DNA from 3 places in the Streptomyces sp. NPDC035033 genome. Region 3 is predicted to be linked to each of the others. Evidence: riboswitches for the same ligand, from Rfam matches in the RefSeq annotation. Region 3 holds a riboswitch; each other region holds the start of a gene.
What was found. A riboswitch is a leader RNA that binds a small molecule or an ion and turns the genes downstream of it on or off. The one in region 3 is predicted to bind thiamine pyrophosphate.
Positions count from the first base shown of each region.

Region 1 (6,952 bases), on a different contig from region 3:
GCGGGCCCCGGGGTCGCGGGCGGTCGCGGCGGCCACCAGCTCGTCCAGCTCCGGCGGCAGCCCGGGGACGGCCGCGGACGGGGCCGGCACGTCGGTGTTCAGGTGCCGGTAGAGGACCTGGGCGGGGGTGTCGCCGGAGTGCGGCTTGGCGCCCGTCAGCATCTCGTACAGGACGACGCCGCAGGCGTACACGTCGGCCCGGGTGTCGGCGGTGCCGTGCTCGATCTGCTCGGGGGCGAGGTACGAGACGGTGCCGAGGACCGCGCCGGTGGTGGCCGTCGCCGAGCCCACGGCCCGGACGAGACCGAAGTCGGCGACCTTGACCCGGCCGTCGTCCCCTATCAGCACGTTCTCCGGCTTCATGTCCCGGTGCACGAACCCGGCCCGGTGCGCGGCGCCGAGCGCGGCGAGCACCGGCTCCAGGACGTCCAGCGCGGCGCGGGGCTGGAGCGCGCCGCGCTCGCGGAGCACGTCGCGCAGGGTGCAGCCGGAGACGTACTCCATCGCCAGGTAGACGTACGCGCCCTCGGCGCCCTGGTCGAAGACCCCGACCACGTTCGGGTGGGCGAGGCGGGCGACCGACTTCGCCTCGCGGATGAACCGCTCGACGAAGGCGGCGTCGGCCGCCAGGTCGGGATGCATCACCTTGAGCGCGAGGACGCGGTCGAGGCGGGTGTCGACGGCCCGGTAGACCGTGGCCATCCCGCCGACGGCGATGCGCGCGTCCACGCGGTAGCGGCCGTCGAGCAGCCGACCGACGAGGGGGTCCTGAAGGGTCGTGTCCACGGCGTCGAGTCTACGAGCCGGTAGGGACACGGCCCGCCCGCCGGGTCCCGACCGCAGCACGCCTGTGACGTACCCCGCGCCCCGCCGGGGTCAGAAGGCGGGGCGTTCCGGGTCCAGCCGGGCGCGGCCCTCCGCCGGGGAGGAAGCCTCCGCGAAGTGGCGGCGGGGGATGCGGCCCGCGCGGCGGGCGAGGCGGCCCGCCTCGACCGCGTGGCGCATCGCCGAGGCCATCAGGACCGGCTCCTGCGCACGGGTCACCGCCGAGGCCAGCATCACCGCCGCGCAGCCCAGCTCCATCGCGAGCGCCGCGTCCGAGGCCGTGCCCGCGCCGGCGTCGAGGATCACCGGGACGCCGGCCTTCTCCACGATCAGCTCGAAGTTGTGCGGGTTGCGGATGCCGAGGCCGGAGCCGATGGGGGAGCCCAGCGGCATGATCGCGGCGCAGCCGACGTCCTCCAGCCTCCGGGCGAGGACCGGGTCGTCGTTGGTGTACGGCAGGACGGTGAAGCCGTCGTCCACCAGGGTCTCCGCCGCGTCGAGCAGCTCCACCGCGTCGGGGAGGAGGGTCCGCTCGTCCGCGACCACCTCCAGCTTGACCCAGTCCGTGCCCAGCGCCTCCCGCGCGAGGCGGGCCGTGAGGACGGCCTCGCCGGCGGTGTGGCAGCCCGCCGTGTTCGGCAGGACGCGGATGCCGAGCCGGTCCAGGACGGAGAGGACCGAGCCCTGCACGGTGGGGTCGAGGCGGCGCATGGCGACCGTGGTGAGCTCGGTGCCGCTGGCCACCAGGGCGCGCTCCAGGACGTCCAGGCTGGGGGCGCCGCCGGTGCCCATGACGAGGCGGGAGGAGAACTCCGCACCGCCGAGGACGAACACGTCGTCGGACATCGTGCTCAGCCCCCCTGCACCGCGGTCAGGACCTCGACCCGGTCGCCGTCGGCGAGCGCCGTCGTCGCCCACTCGCCGCGCGGCACCACCGTCTCGTTGACGGCGGCGGCCACGCCGGAGGGGGCGGTGGTGAGGGAGGCGACCAGGGAGGCCAGGGAGACGGGGCCGGCGAGCGTGCGCGGCTCGCCGTTCACGGACACGTTCATGCGGGCTGCTCCTGGGGTGCGGACAGGACGGTGGGGAAGCGGCGGGGGGAGAAGGGGCGCGCCTCGTCGGGGAGGAGGCCGGTGGTCAGCGCCTCCGCCATGACGTCGCCGGTGACGGGGGTCAGGAGGACCCCGTTGCGGTAGTGGCCGGTGGCCAGGTGGAGGCCGGGCAGGGCGCTCGGCCCGAGCAGCGGCGCGTTGTCGGGGGAGCCGGGGCGCAGCCCGGCCAGGGTCTCGGTGAGCGGCAGCTCGGTGAGGCCGGGGACCAGCTCGTGGGCGTCGCGCAGCAGCTCGTACACCCCGCCCGCGGTCACCGTGGTGTCCCAGCCCAGCTCCTCGCTGGTGGCGCCGACGACCAGCTCGCCGTTCTCGCGCGGCACGAGGTAGACGTGGCTGCCGCGGACCACGGCCCGGACGGTGCGGGAGAGGAAGGGGGCGTACGGGGCGGGGATCCGCAGCCGCAGGACCTGGCCCTTCACCGGGCGGACCGGCGGCAGGACCGCCGCGGGCACGCCCGCGAGCCGGCCGCTGAGGCTGCCCGCGGCGAGGACGGTCTGGCCGGCGGCCAGCTCCGTGCCGTCGCCGAGGACGACGCCGCGCGCCCGGTCGCCCGCCACCGCGAGCCGCGCGGCGAGGGCCCGGTGGAAGACCACCCCGGCCCGCTCGCAGGCCACGAGGAGCGCGGCGGCCAGCCGGCGCGGGTCCACCTGGTGGTCGCCGTCCACCCGGAGCCCGCCGCGCACCCCGGGCGCCAGCATGGGTTCGAGGCGGCGGCACTCGCGGCCGCTCAGCCACTCGGAGGCGAGCCCGCAGCGGGTCTGGAGGGCGTGCAGTTCCCGCAGGTGGGCCCGGTCGTCGGCGTCGAGCGCCACGGCCAGGGTGCCGCAGGCGCGGTAGCCGACGTCGAGGCCGGTGGCCTCCTCCAGCTCGGCGACGAAGGCGGGGTAGCGGGCGGCGGAGGCCAGGTTGAGCCCGAGGAGGGTCTCCTCGCCGTAGTGGAGTTCGGTGACGGCGGCGAGCATGCCGGCCGCGACCCGCGCGGCGCCGCCGCCCGGCTCGGGGTCGACGACCGCGACGGCCAGCCCGCGCAGGGCCGCCCGCCAGGCCGTGACCAGGCCGATGATGCCGCCCCCGACCACGAGGACGTCGGTGTGCGCACCGCTGTCGGCGCTCCCGGAAGAGCGCGTTCCGGTGCTGTCGGAAGAACGCATGGGCGTGACCGCCCCTCCCTTCGCCGGCATGACCCGGATCAGGTTCGTACGGTCGGAGGCCGGTCAGCCTCCCTCTCAGCCCGGTGCGTCCGGGCTCCCGCGAGTGGTGTGTGTGACCGCCACCCTAGCCGCCGTCGGCGGGGCGCCACAGAGGGCCTCCCTTCCTGACGGTATGTCAGATGCGTAAGGTGGACGGGTGAGCGAGCAGAAGCAGACCCAGCGGCACGTCGTGATCGTCGGCGCGGGCATGGCGGGCGTGCAGACCGCCGTCGCCCTGCGCGAGCAGGGCTTCGAGGGCCCCGTCACCCTCATCGGCGCCGAACCCCACCAGCCCTACGACCGGCCCCCGCTCTCCAAGGCGGTCCTCCTCGGCAAGGCCGAGCACTCCGCCTTCGACGTCGACTTCGCCTCCCTCGGCGTCGACCTCCGGCTCGGCCTGGACGTCACCGGACTGCGCCCGGCCGACCACGAACTGGACACCGAGGCGGGACCCGTCCCGTACGACGTCCTCGTCCTCGCCACCGGCGCCCACCCGCTCACCCTCCCCGGCTCCGAGGGCGTCCCCGGCGTCCACCTGCTGCGCACCCTCGACGACGCCGTCCGCCTCGGCCCCGTCCTGGAGAACCGGCACGCCGTCGTCGTGGTCGGCGCCGGCTGGATCGGCGCCGAGTTCGCCACCGCCGCCCGCGAGGCCGGCTGCGCCGTCACCGTCGTCGAGGCCTCGGCCCTGCCGCTGGCCGGCGCCCTGCCCGCCGAGGTCACCACCTCCATGGCCGGCTGGTACGCCGAGAGCGGCGCCGAACTCCTCACCCACGCGCGCGTGGACACCGTCCGGCCCGGCGCCGTCGTCCTCGCCGACGGCCGCGAACTGCCCGCCGACGCCGTCGTCGTCGGCATCGGCGCCCGCCCCGCCACCGACTGGCTCGCCGGCTCCGGCATCGCCCTCGACCCGAGCGGCGCCGTCACCGCCGACGACCGGCTGCGCACCTCCCTGCCCGACGTGTACGCGGTCGGCGACTGCGCCTCCTTCCCCTCCGCCCGCTACGGGGAGCGCCTCCTCGTCCACCACTGGGACAACGCCCTCCAGGGCCCCCGCACGGTCGCCGCCGACATCCTGGACGCCGCCCCGGAGCCGTACGACCCCGTGCCGTACTTCTGGTCCGAGCAGTTCGGCCGCTTCGTCCAGTACGCGGGCCACCACGCCGGCGCCGACGCGCTGGTCCGGCGCGGCGACCCGTCCGGCGCCTCCTGGTCGGTGCTCTGGCTGCGGGCCGGCGTGCCGGTGGCGCTGCTGGCCGTCGGCCGGCCCCGCGACCTCGCCCAGGGGCGCAGGCTCATCGAGGCCGGCACCCCCGTCGACCCCGAGCGCGCCGCCGACCCGGCCGTCCCGCTGAAGTCCGCCGCCCTCTAGCACCCCCGTACGGAGGCGGTGGGGACGGGTCCGACTACCGGCTGTCGGTCCCGGATGGCAGGCTTGTCCCGTGACCGAGATTGACGCAAACATCGATGCTCTCGTCCCCGCCTGGCTCTACCTCCCCGACATCGCGGAGATGCTCGACGTCGAGGTGACGCGTGTGCGGCAGCTGGTGAAGGAGGGCCAGCTGATCGCCGTGCGCCGCGGAGAGAACAACGCCCTCCAGGTGCCCGCCGCCTTCATCCAGGACGGCAAGGTGGTCAAGGGCCTCGCCGGCACCCTGACCCTCCTGAAGGACGACGGCTTCACCGACGAAGAGATGCTGGAGTGGCTCTTCACCCCGGACCCGACCCTGCCCGGCACCCCCGCGCAGGCCCTCGGCGAGAATCGCGGCACGGAGGTGAAGCGCCGCGCCCAGGCGCTCGCCGTCTGACGCACCGAACCACCACCGAGCCGGTGCCGCGGCGGTCCGCCGCCGCGCCACCGGCACCACCCGACGGGGGGAACCACCATGCCTACGCCTCGTGAGCGGCTCGCCGACGCCCGGCTCTACCTGTGCACCGACGCCCGGAAGCGCCAGGGCGACCTGCCCGCCTTCCTCGACGCCGTGCTCTCCTCCGGCGTCGACGTCGTCCAGCTCCGCGACAAGGGCATGGAGGCCGCCGAGGAGCTGGAGCACCTCGCCGTGTTCGCCGACGCCTGCCGCCGGCACGGCACGCTCCTCGCCGTGAACGACCGGGCCGACGTCGCCCACGCCATCGGCTCCGACGTCCTCCACCTCGGCCAGGGCGACCTGCCCGTCCCCGCCGCCCGCGCGATCCTCGGCGACGAGGTGCTGATCGGCCGTTCCTGTCACGCCGAGTCCGAGGTGGCCGCGGCCGCCGCCGAACCCGGCGTCGACTACTTCTGCACCGGCCCCTGCTGGCCCACCCCCACCAAGCCCGGCCGGTACGCCCCCGGCCTCGGCCTGGTGCGGTACGCGGCCGGACTCGCCCAGGACCGCCCCTGGTTCGCCATCGGCGGCATCGACGAGGGCAACCTCGACGAGGTGCTGGACGCCGGCGCCCGCCGGATCGTCGTGGTCCGCGCGATCACCGAGGCCGACGACCCGGCCGCGGCCACCGCCTCCCTCGCCAAGCGCGTCCGGGAGCGGGCCGGCGCCTGAGCCGGACGACGGGGACCGGGCGCGGGACCGGGGCCGGGAACGGACCGGCGCCCGGGCCCGACGACGGGTCCGACCGGGACCGGGGCGGAGCGGCGCCCGGGCCGGGCGGCGGCCCCGGGCGCGGTCCGGAGCTTCGTCCAGGCGCGCGGGAGCGGCCTCGTACCGGTGTCCGAAAAGCTGTCCACTACTCGGACGCGGTTTCCTCGGCCACCTGGACCCCGTCTAACCTGCCCGTATGGCCCTTGGAACCGCTTCCGTCCGTACGGACCGCGCCCGCACGGTCCGCGAGATCCTCGCCTCCGGCACGTCGTACTCCTTCGAGTTCTACGCGCCCCGGACGCCCAAGGGCGAGCAGGTCCTCTGGAACGCCATGCGCCGCGTCGAGGCCGTCGGCCCCAGCTTCGTCTCCGTGACCTACGGCGCCGGCGGCTCCACCCGCGGCGGCACCGTCAAGGCCACCCAGAAGATCGCCTCGGACACCACCCTCACCCCGGTCGCCCACCTCACCGCCGTCGACCACTCGGTCGCCGAGCTGCGCAACGTCCTCGGCCAGTACGCCGACGCCGGCATCCGCAACATGCTGGCGCTGCGCGGCGACCCGCCGGGCGACCCGCTGGGCGACTGGGTCGAGCACCCCGAGGGCGTCCGCTACGCCGCCGACCTGGTCCGTCTCATCAAGGAGTCCGGCGACTTCTGCGTGGGCGTCGCCGCCTTCCCGGAGATGCACCCCCGGTCCACCGACTGGGACACCGACATCCGGCACTTCGTCGACAAGTGCCGGGCCGGCGCCGACTACGCGGTCACCCAGATGTTCTTCGACCCCGAGAACTACCTGCGGCTCCGCGACAGCGTCGAGAAGGCCGGCTGCGAGACCCCGATCATCCCCGAGGTCATGCCCGTCGTGAACGTGAAGACGCTCGACCGGCTGCCCCAGCTCAGCAACGCGGCCTTCCCGGCGGATGTGAAAGAACGCATCCTCGCGGTCAAGGACGATCCCGCCGCTGTACGCTCCATCGGTATCGAGTTCGCGACGGAGTTCTGCGCGCGCCTGCTGGCCGAGGGTGTCCCCGGTCTGCACTTCATCACGCTCAACAGCTCCACCGCGACGCTCGAGATCTACGAGAATCTCGGACTGCACCAGCAGTCCTGACCGGTCGTACCCGCCCCGACCCGCGGCGGTGGCCGTAGAGAGGGGCGGCGGGGCATGGGGTGGACGGTCCTCTACATCGCGTTCGGGCTGGTGGCCCTCTGGCTGCTGGGCGAGGTGCTGCTCCAGTACAAGGCG
Region 1 is NZ_JBEZUZ010000070.1:9,612-16,563, reverse strand. Features, by position in the region: gene pknB (Stk1 family PASTA domain-containing Ser/Thr kinase) at 1-786, opposite strand, end outside; gene AB0E83_RS25085 (thiazole synthase) at 877-1,671, opposite strand; gene thiS (sulfur carrier protein ThiS) at 1,677-1,877, opposite strand; gene thiO (glycine oxidase ThiO) at 1,874-3,088, opposite strand; TPP riboswitch at 3,086-3,199, opposite strand; gene AB0E83_RS25070 (FAD-dependent oxidoreductase) at 3,285-4,499, shown strand; gene AB0E83_RS25065 (Rv2175c family DNA-binding protein) at 4,570-4,935, shown strand; gene thiE (thiamine phosphate synthase) at 5,014-5,667, shown strand; gene metF (methylenetetrahydrofolate reductase [NAD(P)H]) at 5,903-6,817, shown strand; gene AB0E83_RS25050 (hypothetical protein) at 6,872-6,952, shown strand, end outside.
Region 1: it holds a riboswitch for thiamine pyrophosphate, as region 3 does, so the genes downstream of both, thiO (glycine oxidase ThiO) here and thiC (phosphomethylpyrimidine synthase ThiC) in region 3, are expected to answer to the same signal.

Region 2 (6,952 bases), on a different contig from region 3:
CGCACCAGCGGCAGGTCCACCTCCCGCCACACCCGCCACGGCGAGGCCCCGAGGACCGCCGCCGCCTCCCGCAGCCGCCGGTCCACCGCCCGCAGCACCGGCAGCATCGTCCGCACGACGAACGGCACGCCGACCAGCGCCTGCGCGAGCGGCACCAGGATCCAGCTGGCCCGCAGGTCGAGCGGCGGCTCGTCGAGGGTGATGAGGAAGCCGAAGCCGACGGTCACCGCCGACACCCCGAGCGGCAGCATCAGCAGCGCGTCGAAGCCCCGCACCAGCCGTCCCGCGCGCCTGGTGAGCGCCGCCGCCGCGAGCCCGCCGATCACCACGGCGATGGCCGTGGCGGCGACCGCGTACCGCAGCGAGTTCCCGACCGCCTCCAGCGGCGGCACCAGGAACGTGCCGGCCTCGTCGAGCGTGCCGAGCGCCCGGTAGTAGCGGAGCCCGTACCCCTCCGGCGTCGCGAAGGAACGCTCCACCAGCACGCCCAGCGGCAGCAGGATCAGCACCGCCACCGACGCCAGCACCCCGCCGAGCAGCGCCCACTGCCCGGCCCCGCGCGGCCTGCGCGCGGTCTGCTCCGGGGAGACGAGCCGCAGCGCGGTCTCCCGCCGCCGGGCCGTCCGGGCCTGCACGGCGAGGATCGCGCCGACCGCCGCGAACTGCGTCAGCGTCAGCACGGCGGCCGTCCGCAGGTCGAGCAGCCGGGCCGTCTGCCGGTAGACCTCCGCCTCCAGCGTCGTGTACGCGTCCCCGCCGAGGATCTGCACGACGCCGAAGGAGGTGAAGGTGAAGAGGAAGACCATCAGCGCGGCCGCCGACACCGCCGGCACCAGCGCCGGCAGCGTCACCGTCCGCCACGCCGTCCACCGCGAGGCGCCGAGCACCCGGGCGGCCTCCTCCTGGCGCGGGTCGAGCTGCGCCCACAGCCCGCCGACGGTCCGCACGACGACCGCGTAGTTGAAGAACACGTGCGCGAGGAGGATCGCCCACACGGTCTCGTCGAGCCGCAGCCCCCACAGCTCGTCGGTGAACCCGCCCCGGCCCACCAGCGCCAGGAACGCGGTGCCGACGAGGACGGTCGGCAGCACGAACGGCACGGTGACGACGGCCCGCAGCGCCCGCTTCCCGGGGAAGGCGAAGCGGGCGAAGACGTACGCCCCCGGCAGCGCCACGAGGAGCGTGAGCCCGGTGGAGGCGGCCGCCTGCCACACCGTGAACCAGAGGACGTCGAGGATGTCCGGCCGGCCCAGGACCGTCCCGACCGCGCCGAGGTCCCAGGCGCCGCCGGGCCGCAGCCCGCGGTCGACGATCGACACGACGGGCCAGGCGAAGAAGACGGCGAAGAACGCGACGGGCAGGACCATCAGGCCCAGCCGCGCCGCGCTCCCCCGCCGGTCGCGCGTCACCTGAGGAGCGACGACCACTGCTGGATCCACGCCTCGCGCTTCTCGGCGATCTTCTCCGGCGCCATCGTCTCCGGCTTCTCGATCACCACGCCGTGCCGCGTGAACAGCTCCGGCAGGGCCGCGTCCTCCGCCACCGGGTTCACGAACATCTGGAGCGGCATGTCGTCCTGGAACTTCTTCGAGATCAGGAAGTCGATCAGTGCCTTGCCGCCCTCGGGGTTCTTCGTCCCGTTCAGCAGCCCCGCGAACTCGATCTGCCGGAAGCAGGTGCCGGCGGACACCCCGGTGGGCGCCTCCTTCGGCCGCGGGTCCGCGTACAGCACCTCGACCGGCGGGCTGGAGGCGTAGGAGACGACCAGCGGGCGGTCGCCCTTGGCCTCCTTGCCGCCGGCCGAGCCGGAGAACTCCTGGTTGTAGGCGAGCTCCCAGCTGTCGACGGTCTTCACGCCGTTGGCCTTCAGCTTCGACCAGTAGTCCTGCCAGCCCTCGTCGCCGTACTCCGCGATCGTGCCGAGGAGGAAGCCGAGGCCCGGGGAGGACCGCTCGGGGTTCTCCACCACGAGGAGGTCCTTGTACTCCGGCTTCGCCAGGTCGTCGAAGGTCTGCGGCGGCGCCAGCTTCTTGTCGGCGAAGTACTTCTTGTCGTAGTTGACGCAGATGTCGCCGGTGTCGATCGGGGTGACCCGCTCGTCGAGCTTGAAGGCGTCCGGGATCCGGTCGGCGCCCTTCGCCTCGTACTCCACGAAGATGCCGTTGTCGACGGCGCGGGAGAGCAGGGTGTTGTCGACGCCGAAGAAGACGTCGCCCTGCGGGGAGCCCTTGGTGAGGATCTCCTTGTTGACGGCCTCGCCCGCGTCGCCGGCCTTCAGCACCTTCACGGTGAAGCCGGTCCGCTCCGTGAACTCGGCCAGCACCTCCTTGGAGGCGTTGAAGGAGTCGTGGCTGACGAGGGTCACGGTCTTCGGCGCGGGCCCGCCGGACTTGCCCGCGGCCTCGCGGGCGTCCTCCGTGGAGCAGGCGGTCAGGGCCGTGACGCCGAGCGCCGCGGCCAGCGCGGCGGCGGCGGCCTTCTGGGTGTGCATGTGTGGTCCTCCTGGGTGGGACCAGGAAGAGACGCGGCCCCGCCCGCGACCGGGGACCGGACGCGGGCAGGGCGCAACAGCTCGAGGTACGACCGAACTTCCTACCCAGAATGACCTGGGCGAGGTTCAGAGGGTCTGCGGTCTACGGTCACCGCACTCTCAGCGCTGTGGCGCTCCCCTGTCGGAATATGCAGATGTGTTCGAGCACAGGGTACAAGGTCAGCGTTCGGCGGCGGCGAGCTGTCCACAGGCGCCGTCGATCTCCTGGCCCCGGGTGTCCCGGACGGTCACCGGCACGCCGTGCCGGGCGATGGCCTCGACGAACGCCTTCTCGTCCTCCGGCCGGGAGGCGGTCCACTTCGAGCCCGGCGTCGGGTTCAGCGGGATCAGGTTGACGTGCACCCGCTTGCCCTTGAGCAGCTTGCCCAGCAGGTCGCCGCGCCACGCCTGGTCGTTGATGTCCCGGATGAGGGCGTACTCGATGGAGATCCGGCGCCCGGACTTCTCGGCGTACTCCCAGGCCGCGTCCAGCACCTCCCGGACCTTCCAGCGGGTGTTCACCGGCACCAGCGTGTCCCGCAGCTCGTCGTCGGGGGCGTGCAGGGAGACCGCGAGCCGGCACTTGAAGCCCTCGTCGGCGAAGCGCAGCATGGCCGGCACGAGGCCCACGGTGGAGACGGTGATGCCGCGCTGCGACAGGCCGAGGCCGTCGGGCTCGGGGTCGGTCAGCCGGCGGATGGCGCCGACGACCCGCTTGTAGTTGGCGAGCGGCTCGCCCATGCCCATGAAGACGATGTTCGACAGGCGCGCCGGTCCGCCGGGCACCTCGCCGTCGCGCAGGGCGCGCATGCCGTCGACGATCTGGTGCACGATCTCGGCGGTCGACAGGTTCCGGTCGAGGCCGGCCTGGCCGGTGGCGCAGAACGGGCAGTTCATGCCGCAGCCGGCCTGCGAGGAGATGCACATGGTCACCCGGTCCGGGTAGCGCATGAGCACCGACTCGACGAGCGTGCCGTCGTGCAGCCGCCACAGCGTCTTGCGGGTGGTGTCGTCGTCGCACGAGATGTGCCGCACCACCGACATCAGGTCGGGCAGCAGCTCCCCGGCCAGCTTCTCCCGCGAGGCGGCCGGGATGTCCGTCCACGCGGCGGGGTCGTGCGCGTACCGCGAGAAGTAGTGCGTCGACAGCTGCTTGGCGCGGAACGGCTTCTCGCCGATCGCGGCGACGGCCTCCTTCCGCTCGGCGGGCGACAGGTCGGCGAGGTGCCGCGGCGGCTTCTTGGCTCCGCGCGGGGCGACGAAAGTGAGTTCTCCGGGCAGCGGACGAGCCACGACGGCGTCTCTCCTCAAACAGGCACGAGGTCGGACGTCCCGCGACGGCGGGGAGCACGGCAGGGCGGTGCCGGAGCGACCTCACTGGACCGTCCCCGCGGCGGCGAGGACGACGAAAGGGCCCGGGACGCACGTCCCGAGCCCTTCCAGAGTACCCGCTGCGCGTCAACCCGTTCCGACGAAGAGCGCCAGCGGCGAACCGCTCGGCCCGTGCCCACGAACAGCGCCGGCAGCAGCCACACCACCGGCGCCGTCGGCAACAGCGAGTCCAGCCGGTCCATGCTGTACCGACGTGCGACTCCGCCGCGTGGCACCGCGGCCGGGAAGCAGGCCCCGCCGAACAGGACCCACCACCCGGCCGGTCAGCCCGTGCCCACGAACAGCGCCAGCAACAGCCACACCACCGGCGCCGTCGGCAGCAGCGAGTCCAGCCGGTCCATGATGCCGCCGTGGCCGGGGAGCAGGGTGCCCATGTCCTTGATGCCGAGGTCCCGCTTGATCATCGACTCGCCGAGGTCGCCGAGCGTCGCGCTCGCCGCCACCGCCAGGCCGAGGAGCAGGCCCTGCCACCAGGTGCCGCCGTCGATGAGGAACTGCATGCACAGCGCGCCGGCCGCCATCGCGAAGGCCACCGCGCCGAACAGGCCCTCGCGGGTCTTGCCGGGGCTGATCCGCGGCGCCAGCTTGTGCTTGCCGAACCGCCAGCCGACCGCGTACGCCCCGGTGTCGCTGACCACCGTGAGCAGCAGGAAGGTCAGCACCCGCCACGGCCCGTCGTCCGCGGTGAGCAGCAGCACCACGAAGGTCGCCAGGAAGGGCACGTAGAAGGCGGCGAAGACGCCCGCCGTGACGTCCTTCAGGTACCCCTCGGGGGGTTCCGTCATCCGCCAGACGAGCACCGCGAGCGCCGTCAGGGCCATCGCGACCCAGGCGCCCTCGGGGCCGCGCACGTACCCGGCGACGACCATCGCCGCGCCGCCGACCGCGAGCGGCACCAGCGGCGCCTTGATCGCCTTGCGCTCCTGGAGCCGGGAGGTCAGCTCCCACAGGCCGACGACCACGGCGACCGCCACCACGCCGACGAACGCCGGCTTCCAGATGAACAGCGACGCGATGATCACGGCTCCGAGACCGACGCCGACCCCTATGGCCGCGCCCAGGTCCCGGCCCGCGCTCTTCTTCTGCCGCGGCGCGGGGGCCGGGGACGGCGGAGGAGGCGGGACGGGGCCGGGCATGGGCTCCTGCGGGTGCTCGTGCGGGGTCTCGTCACGGAACAGGGGACCGCCCGGCTGGGCGGCCCCCCGTCCGTGTCCGTCCTGGAATCCGCCGGCGGGTACGTCGGGCACGATGGGCATGGGGCGAGTCTGCGCCGCCTGGTGCCGATCGTGGGCGGGACCCGCCGGGGCAGGCCCCTGGTCGGGTCCGCCGAGACCTGAACCGGCCGCCGGCGCCCCCCAGGATGAGTCGTTCATCAGACCTCGAGGAGCTCGGCTTCCTTGTGCTTCAGCAGCTCGTCGACCTGCGCGACGTACTTCGCGGTGGTGTCGTCGAGCTCCTTCTCCGCGCGGCGGCCCTCGTCCTCGCCGACCTCGCCGTCCTTGACGAGCTTGTCGATGGACTCCTTGGCCTTGCGGCGCACCGAGCGGATCGAGATCTTGGAGTCCTCGGCCTTGCCCTTGGCGACCTTGATGTAGTCGCGGCGGCGCTCCTCGGTCAGCTCCGGGAAGACCACACGGATGATGTTGCCGTCGTTGCTCGGGTTGACGCCGAGGTCCGAGTCGCGGATGGCCTGCTCGATGTTGCGCAGCGCGCTCTTGTCGAACGGGGTCACCACGGCCATGCGCGGCTCCGGCACCGAGAACGAGGCCAGCTGGTTGATGGGGGTGAGGGCACCGTAGTAGTCGGCCACGATCTTGTTGAACATCGCCGGGTGCGCACGGCCGGTGCGGATCGCGGCGAAGTCCTCCTTGGCGACCACGACGGCCTTCTCCATCTTCTCCTCGGCCTCGAGGAGGGTCTCTTCGATCACCACTTGCTCCTGCGTGTCGTCGCGTTGTGTCCTGCACGGTGTACGACCGGCAGGGCTGTCGTCCAGCCCCGTACGGGGCGGTTCCCGGTTGGGGTCGGGCTCAGGCCCGGGTGCCCTGGTCGCTCACGAGCGTGCCGATCTTCTCACCCGTCACGGCGCGCGCGATATTGCCCTCGGCGAGCAGTTCGAAGACGAGGATCGGGAGCTTGTTGTCGCGGCACAGGGTGATGGCGGTGGCGTCGGCGACCTTGAGGTCGCGGGCGATGACCTCGCTGTACTCCAGCGCGTCGAACTTGACCGCCGCCGGGTTGGTCTTCGGGTCGGAGTCGTAGACGCCGTCCACGCCGTTCTTGCCCATGAGCAGGGCCTCGGCGTCGATCTCCAGGGCGCGCTGGGCGGCGGTGGTGTCCGTCGAGAAGTACGGCATGCCCATGCCGGCGCCGAAGATGACCACGCGGCCCTTCTCCAGGTGGCGCACGGCGCGCAGCGGGATGTACGGCTCGGCGACCTGGCCCATGGTGATGGCGGTCTGGACGCGCGAGTCGATGCCCTCCTTCTCCAGGAAGTCCTGGAGGGCGAGGCAGTTCATCACGGTGCCGAGCATGCCCATGTAGTCGGAGCGGGCCCGGTCCATGCCGCGCTGCTGGAGCTCGGCGCCGCGGAAGAAGTTGCCGCCGCCGATGACGATGGCGATCTCGGCGCCGTCGCGGACGACGGCCGCGATCTCACGCGCGATGGCGTGCACGACGTCGGGGTCGACACCGAGACCGGTACCGCCGGAGAACGCCTCCCCGGACAGCTTCAGCATGTAGCGGCCGAGCTTCTTGCCGCTCTTGTCGTCGCCCTGTACGGCGCCCTGGTTCATGGAGATCTCCTCGTGCACATACGAAGAAGGCCATTGCCTTGGGTCCCTCGTGGGTTTCCCGTACGGCAATGGCCTCCTCGTCACATCTGCGGTCGTCCCGCGCGGGGCGGGACGACTGTCTCAGACCCTACCCGGGTCCGGTGTCCGTCGCGTGTGGGCGAACGGACTCAGATGCCGACCTTGATGCGGGTGAAGCGCTTCAGGGTGACACCGGCCTCGTTGAGGACCTGCTGGA
Region 2 is NZ_JBEZUZ010000017.1:89,700-96,651, forward strand. Features, by position in the region: gene AB0E83_RS10455 (iron ABC transporter permease) at 1-1,367, opposite strand, end outside; gene AB0E83_RS10460 (thiamine ABC transporter substrate-binding protein) at 1,406-2,491, opposite strand; TPP riboswitch at 2,572-2,681, opposite strand; gene rlmN (23S rRNA (adenine(2503)-C(2))-methyltransferase RlmN) at 2,711-3,823, opposite strand; gene AB0E83_RS10470 (phosphatidate cytidylyltransferase) at 4,186-5,295, opposite strand; gene frr (ribosome recycling factor) at 5,295-5,852, opposite strand; gene pyrH (UMP kinase) at 5,953-6,717, opposite strand; gene tsf (translation elongation factor Ts) at 6,885-6,952, opposite strand, start outside.
Region 2: it holds a riboswitch for thiamine pyrophosphate, as region 3 does, so the genes downstream of both, AB0E83_RS10460 (thiamine ABC transporter substrate-binding protein) here and thiC (phosphomethylpyrimidine synthase ThiC) in region 3, are expected to answer to the same signal.

Region 3 (6,952 bases):
GAGGAGCTCTCCTTCAAGATCCCTGTCGAACTGCGATACGAGACCCGGGACCCCTACGCGGTGCGGATGACCTTCCACCTTCCCGGGGACGCGCCCGTGACCTGGGCGTTCGGCAGGGAGCTGCTGCTCGACGGGATCAACCGTCCGAGCGGCGACGGCGACGTGCACATCGCCCCGACCGACCCCGAGGGCCTGTCGGACGTCTCCATCCGGCTCCAGGTGGGCGCGGACCGCGCCCTGTTCCGCGCCAGCGCCCCGCCGCTCGTCGCCTTCCTCGACCGCACGGACAAGCTCGTCCCGCTCGGTCAGGAGCAGGCCCTGGGCGACTTCGAGGACAGCCTGGAGGCCGCGCTCGGCCGGATCCTCGCCGAGGAGAGCGCCGGACCGGCCTGACCCCGCGCCCCGCTCCGTACGACCGCCGACCGGGTGAACCGCTCCGCACGGCCACCGGGCCGAATGGCGTGATCCGTACGGCCTCCGGACCGGACGCCCCGACTCCGTACGCCCTCCGGGCGGAACGACCGGGCCCCGTACGCCCTCAGGGCGGAACGGCCCCGGACCCGTACGGCCTCTGGACCGGACGCCCCGACCCCGTACGCCCACAGGGCGGGACGACCCCGGACCCGTACGGCCGTCGGGCAGGACGCTCGGGTCCCGTACGGCCGTCGCGCGTCCGTCACTTCGCGCGGCGCCGCCGTCCGCCGCGGCCCGCCGGCCGGGCGCCGGCCTCCCCCGACGGGCGGTCGGCCGACACCACCAGTGCCGCGAGCGCCGTGGTGACCGGCACCGAGGCGACCAGGCCGATCGAACCCACCAGGGTCCGGACGATCTCCTCCGCCACCAGCTCGCTGTTGGCCACCGTCCCCACGCTGCTCTGCGCGATGGTGAAGAGCAGCAGCAGCGGCAGCGCGGCACCGGCGTAGGCCAGGACCAGGGTGTTGACCACCGAGGCGATGTGGTCGCGGCCGATCCGGATCCCGGCCCGGTAGAGCGCGCGCGGACCCATGCCCGGATCGGCCTGGTGCAGCTCCCAGACCGCCGAGGTCTGGGTCACCGTGACGTCGTCCAGGACACCGAGCGAACCGATGATCACACCGGCGAGCAGCAGGCCGGACATGTCGATCTCCGGGTAGAGACCGTGGATGAGCCCGGTGTAGTCGTCGGTGTTGCCGCTGAGCGAGGCCCAGCCGATGAAGAAGGACCCGAGCAGCCCGATCAGCAGCAGCGAGATCAGCGTGCCCAGGACCGCGACCGAGGTGCGGGCCGACAGGCCGTGGCACAGGTAGAGCGCGAGCAGCATGATCGCGCTCGACCCGACCACTGCCACGACCAGCGGATTCGAACCCTCCAGGATTGCGGGCAGGATGAAGAGCGTGAGCACCAGGAAGCTCACCGCGAGCGCGATCAGCGCCATCACGCCCCGCATCCGCCCGACGAGGACCACCGCGAGCGCGAAGATGGCGGCGAGGACCGCCATCGGCACCGTCCGGTCCACGTCCGTCACCGAGTACTGCAGGTCCTTCGGGGCGTCGGGGGCGTAGGCGACCACCACGCCCTGCCCCTCCTCCAGTTGGCGCGGGGCGTCCGGCTGCACGATCTCGGTGAAGGTCCGTCCCTTGTCCGGCCCGCTCGTCACCTCGACCGTCGCCTTCGCGCACTGCCCCTGCTGCGCGTCGACCGCCTCGCGGCCCTGCGGGGTGGTGGTGTCCCCGGTGGGCGGCACCTGCGCCGCGTTCACGTCCTTGCAGTCCACCCGCTCGACCGCCACGACCCGGCCCTGCTCGGTCTGCCGGTCGAAACCGACGCCGGTCCGCTGGTGCGCCGGGGCGCCGCCGGGCCAGAGCACCGCGAGCCCGACGAGGACGGCGGTGGCGAAGGGGATCAGGACCGCCGCGATGACTCTTCGCAGATGGCGGGAGACGGGCGCGGCGGGCCCGTGGCTGTGGCTGTGCCCGTGCCCGTGCCCGGCACCGTGTCCGGCGCCGTGGCCGTGCTCGGTGCCGTGCTCGTGGCCGTGCGGATCGGGGGACTGCTGCGGGGAAGTCACCGACCGATCATCGCAAGAACGGTGGGGGCCCACTGTTCAGCACGCCCGGAAGGGCGCTAGCGTGGTGGCACCTTTGCACACGCGGGAGCTCGGAGCACCGGGCTGAGAGGGCGCTGATCACCGTACGCGCGTACATGCCGTACGTACGGGAGGAGGCTGCGCCGACCGCCGAACCTGTTACCGGGTAATGCCGGCGTAGGGAGATTCGGTCTCATGACCATTCAGGACGCACGCACGCCTGCCTCCGACCAGAACGACTCGAACGGCGCGCGCACGCCGGGCTGGCACAAGGGGTACGTCGAGGGCTCGCGCCCCGACATCCGGGTGCCGGTCCGTCAGGTGCACCTCACCAACGGCAAGGACGTGACGCTGTACGACACGTCCGGCCCGTACACCGACCCCGCCGTCGACACCGACGTGCGCCGGGGTCTGCCCCCGCTGCGCGAGAACTGGATCATCGCGCGCGGCGACACCGAGGAGTACGCGGGCCGCCCGGTCCGCCCCGAGGACGACGGCATCAAGCACACCTCGCCGCGCGGCGGCGGGCTCAAGAACCTCGACGCGGTCTTCCCCGGCCGCCCGCGGCTGCCCCGCCGGGGCCGCGCCGGGCAGGCCGTGACCCAGCTCGCGTACGCCCGCCGGGGCGAGATCACCCCGGAGATGGAGTACGTGGCGATCCGGGAGAACGTCTCGCCGGAGGTCGTCCGCGAGGAGATCGCGGCGGGCCGAGCGGTGCTGCCGGCCAACGTCAACCACCCGGAGATCGAGCCGATGATCATCGGCAAGCGGTTCCTGGTGAAGGTCAACGCCAACATCGGCAACTCCGCCGTCACCTCCTCCATCGAGGAGGAGGTGGAGAAGATGACCTGGGCGACCCGCTGGGGCGCCGACACGGTCATGGACCTGTCCACCGGCCGCAACATCCACACCACCCGCGAGTGGGTGCTGCGCAACTCCCCCGTGCCGATCGGCACCGTGCCGCTCTACCAGGCCCTGGAGAAGGTCGACGGCAAGGCCGAGGAGCTGACCTGGGAGATCTACAAGGACACGGTCATCGAGCAGGCCGAGCAGGGCGTGGACTACATGACCGTGCACGCCGGCGTGCTCCTGCCGTACGTGCCGCTCACCGCGCGCCGCAAGACCGGCATCGTCTCGCGCGGCGGCTCGATCATGGCCGCCTGGTGCCTCGCCCACCACAAGGAGAACTTCCTCTACACGCACTTCGAGGAACTCTGCGAGATCCTGGCGGCGTACGACGTCACCTACTCGCTCGGCGACGGGCTGCGCCCCGGCTCGATCGCGGACGCCAACGACGACGCCCAGTTCGCGGAGCTGCGCACGCTCGGCGAGCTGAACACGATCGCCAAGCGCCACAACGTGCAGACGATGATCGAGGGCCCGGGCCACGTCCCGATGCACAAGATCAAGGAGAACATCGACCTCCAGCAGGAGATCTGCGAGGAGGCGCCGTTCTACACCCTCGGCCCGCTGACCACGGACGTGGCGCCCGCGTACGACCACATCACCTCCGGCATCGGCGCCGCGATGATCGCCTGGTGGGGCACGGCGATGCTCTGCTACGTCACGCCCAAGGAGCACCTGGGCCTGCCGAACCGCGACGACGTGAAGACCGGCGTCATCACGTACAAGATCGCGGCGCACGCGGCGGACCTGGCCAAGGGCCACCCGGGCGCCCAGGAGTGGGACGACGCGCTCTCCGACGCGCGCTTCGAGTTCCGCTGGGAGGACCAGTTCAACCTGGCCCTCGACCCGGACACCGCCCGCGAGTTCCACGACGAGACGCTGCCGGCGGAGCCCGCGAAGACCGCCCACTTCTGCTCGATGTGCGGTCCGAAGTTCTGCTCGATGAAGATCTCGCAGGACATCCGCCGTGAGCACGGCGGGGACCTGAAGGCGGACGAGATCGAGGCCGGCATGGCCGAGAAGTCCGCCGAGTTCGCCGCCTCCGGGAACAGGGTCTACCTGCCGCTGGCGGAGTAGCGGCCGCCCGCCGCACGCACCCCGGCCCGCGGTCCACGGGGGGATCGCGGGCCGGGGCGCGTCAGGGACCCGGGGGCGCCGGGTCGGTGGTGGCGGTGAGGGCGGCCTGGAGGAACGGGAGGATGCCGCGCTCCAGGAGGGCGTGGCGCCAGGCGGCGCGGGCGCGGGTGAGCTCGTCGTCGGGGGGACCGGTCTCGGCGGGGCTGTTGCGGAGGGCCGTCAGCAGGAGACCGACGCCGGCGCAGAGGAGGCCGGCGGCGGCGAGGGCACCGAAGACCAGTCCGGCGGTGAGCAGGGTGGTGCCGAGGGCGGCGTCCGGGGCGAGCAGCCGCACCACCGCGCCGACCAGCAGGAAGATGGCGGCGGCCGTGCCGGCGAGGACCGGGACGAGGACGGTGAGGACCGCGACGGCGCCCGGGGACTCGTCGGGAGCGGGGATCCGCGGGCGGTTGGACGCGGCGCGGTCCCGCTCGCGCACCTTGACGAAGTGCTCGTACTCGCTCGCCGCCGCCGCGGTGATCAGCGCCGTCGCGTTCAGCGCCATCACCCGGAGCTGGGCGGCCGTCAGCCGCTCCCCCGCTCCGGCGAGTTCCGGCCGTTCCTGTGCGGTGCGCAGTGCGTCGTCGAGGACGCGCTCGTACTCGGCGCGGTCCTCGGTCAGCAGGTGCGGAGCCACGTTCATGTGCATCCCCCGATGCTCGGTGGGCCGGGACCGGCCGTGGAGCACGGCGGTCCGGGCGGAAGCGGAGGAGAGCCTGCCTACCTGGGGAGACCGATGGTAGGGCCGTGACCGTCCGTGCTGACAGGGGGTTTCCGGAATTCGCCCGGCCCGGCTGCGCGGAGTGAGGGTCAGCTCGCCAGGGGGAGTTGGACCACCAGCAGCGTCCCGGCCATGGTCACGCCGCCGTCCATGGCGATGGCGAGCCCGTCGGCGTAGACGTGCGGACCGTCGACGGCCGGGCGGGAGTCCTCCTCGCCGTCCTCCGTGCCGACCTGGCCGAGGAGGTACGGGATCGGGCTGTGGCCGTGCACGATCCGGGAGCCGCCGTAGGTGCCGAGCAGCTCCTGGACGGCCTGCGGGCCGGCCTCGTCGCGGAAGGCGAAGCGCTTGGTGAACTTCCGGAAGAGGTCCCAGACCTCGTCGGCGTCGTTGCGCCGGATGATCTCGTGGACCGTCTCGTTGACGTCCTCGATGGTCTCGCCGTACTCCAGGTACGCGGTGGTGTCGGAGTGCAGCAGCAGGTGACCGTCCTCGTGGACGACGGCGTCGAGCCGGGACATCCACTGGAGGTGGTGCTCCTGGAGGCGGTCCATGTCGTGCTTCTGTCCGCCGTTGAGCAGCCAGGCGGCCTGGAAGGTGGCGGTGCCGGCGCCGGAGTTGACCGGGGTGTCGCCGAAGCGCTTGGCGCCGATGAGCAGCAGCTCGTGGTTGCCCATGAGGGCCTTGCAGTAGCCGCCGGCGGCGGCCGCCTCGGCGGAGAGCCGCATGACGAGCTCGATGACGCCGATGCCGTCGGGGCCGCGGTCGGTGAAGTCGCCGAGGAACCACAGCCGGGCGTTGCCCGCGGCCCAGCCGCCGTTCTCGTCGACGAGGCCCTGGGCGCGCAGGGCGGCGACGAGTTCGTCGAGGTAGCCGTGGACGTCGCCGACGACGTAGAGCGGGCCGGGGCCGTCCCCGGCGGGGACGGGCGCCGGCGCGGCGGCCGGGGCGACGGGGACCTGGAGGGTGTCGCCGCGCTGGATGACCGGCAGGTCGCGCTCGGTCGGGGTGTAGCCCTCGGGGAACTCGTCGGCGTACCCCCCGCCGGGGTGGCCGGCGGCGGTGGCGACGGGCGGTACGACGGGGGGGACGGACGCGGCGGCGGGGGCGGGCGGCGCGACGGGGGCCGGGTCCGGGTACGCGGCGGCGGGGCGCGGGGCGGCGGCGGGCGGCACGACGGCGGCCGGTTCCGGGTACGGGGCGGCGGCCGGCTCCTGGTACGGGGCGGGCTCGGGGCGCGGGGCCGGTTCGGCGTGCGCGGCCGGAGCGGCCGGGGTGGCCGGAGCGATCGGCGCGGGCGGTGCCGGGAACGCGACGGGTTCGGGGTACGCGGGCGGGCGGGTGCCCAGGTGGAGCGTGGGGTCGGCGGGCGCGACGGGCGGCTCGGCCGGGTGGCCCTGCACGGGCACCCGGGCGTACGGGGGTACGCGGAAGTCACGCAATGTCGCCGTGCGCTCCACGGGATCCTGCCCGGCCCCCTGAGTCATCGACCCCTCCACCACCGTCGCGATGCCCTGCACATCGCGGACCGGCCTGGTCGGGGTGGTCCGCGGTGTCGTGCGCCCATCATAGGAATGAGGGTCCGCCTGTGTGACGCACCAGGGGTGGTGAATCCGGGTTCGCTCCGGGTTCACCGGTTGTTTCGCCCGAATTGAGAAGGTCCAGTCCAGGGCCGGGTCCGGTGGGGTGGCCGGTTTCGCCGACTCCGCCCACGGGCAGGGGCGGAACGGCGCTTCGTTCCTCCGGCCGCTCCTTCGGCGCGGCCGGCGTTCGGCGGGGGTGTCCGGGGGCGCCCGACGGGGGTGTCCGGGGGGGCGCCCGGCAGGGGGTGCTCAGTCCTTGGCGGGCGAGCGCGGCGGGCTGACCGTCGTCCGCGGCGAGCGGCGCTGCGAGGAGGTGCGGACGATGAGTTCGGTCGGTATCACCTGCTCGACCGGACCGTCGCCCTCGACCCCCTCGATGGCGTCGATGAGCAGCTGGACCACGGCCGTGCCGATGCGGCGCGGCTTGAGCGAGAGCGTGGTGATGGGCGGTTCGGTGGTGGCGTAGACGGTGGACTCGCTGCAGCACACGATCAGCAGGTCGTCGGGGACGCGCAGGCCGTAGCGGCGGGCGGCGGCGAGGAGGTCGGTGCCGTTGGGGTC
Region 3 is NZ_JBEZUZ010000001.1:75,763-82,714, reverse strand. Features, by position in the region: gene AB0E83_RS00380 (SsgA family sporulation/cell division regulator) at 1-393, shown strand, start outside; gene AB0E83_RS00375 (YibE/F family protein) at 677-2,080, opposite strand; TPP riboswitch at 2,119-2,266, shown strand; gene thiC (phosphomethylpyrimidine synthase ThiC) at 2,261-4,048, shown strand; gene AB0E83_RS00365 (hypothetical protein) at 4,110-4,736, opposite strand; gene AB0E83_RS00360 (metallophosphoesterase) at 4,898-6,310, opposite strand; gene AB0E83_RS00355 (LacI family DNA-binding transcriptional regulator) at 6,641-6,952, opposite strand, start outside.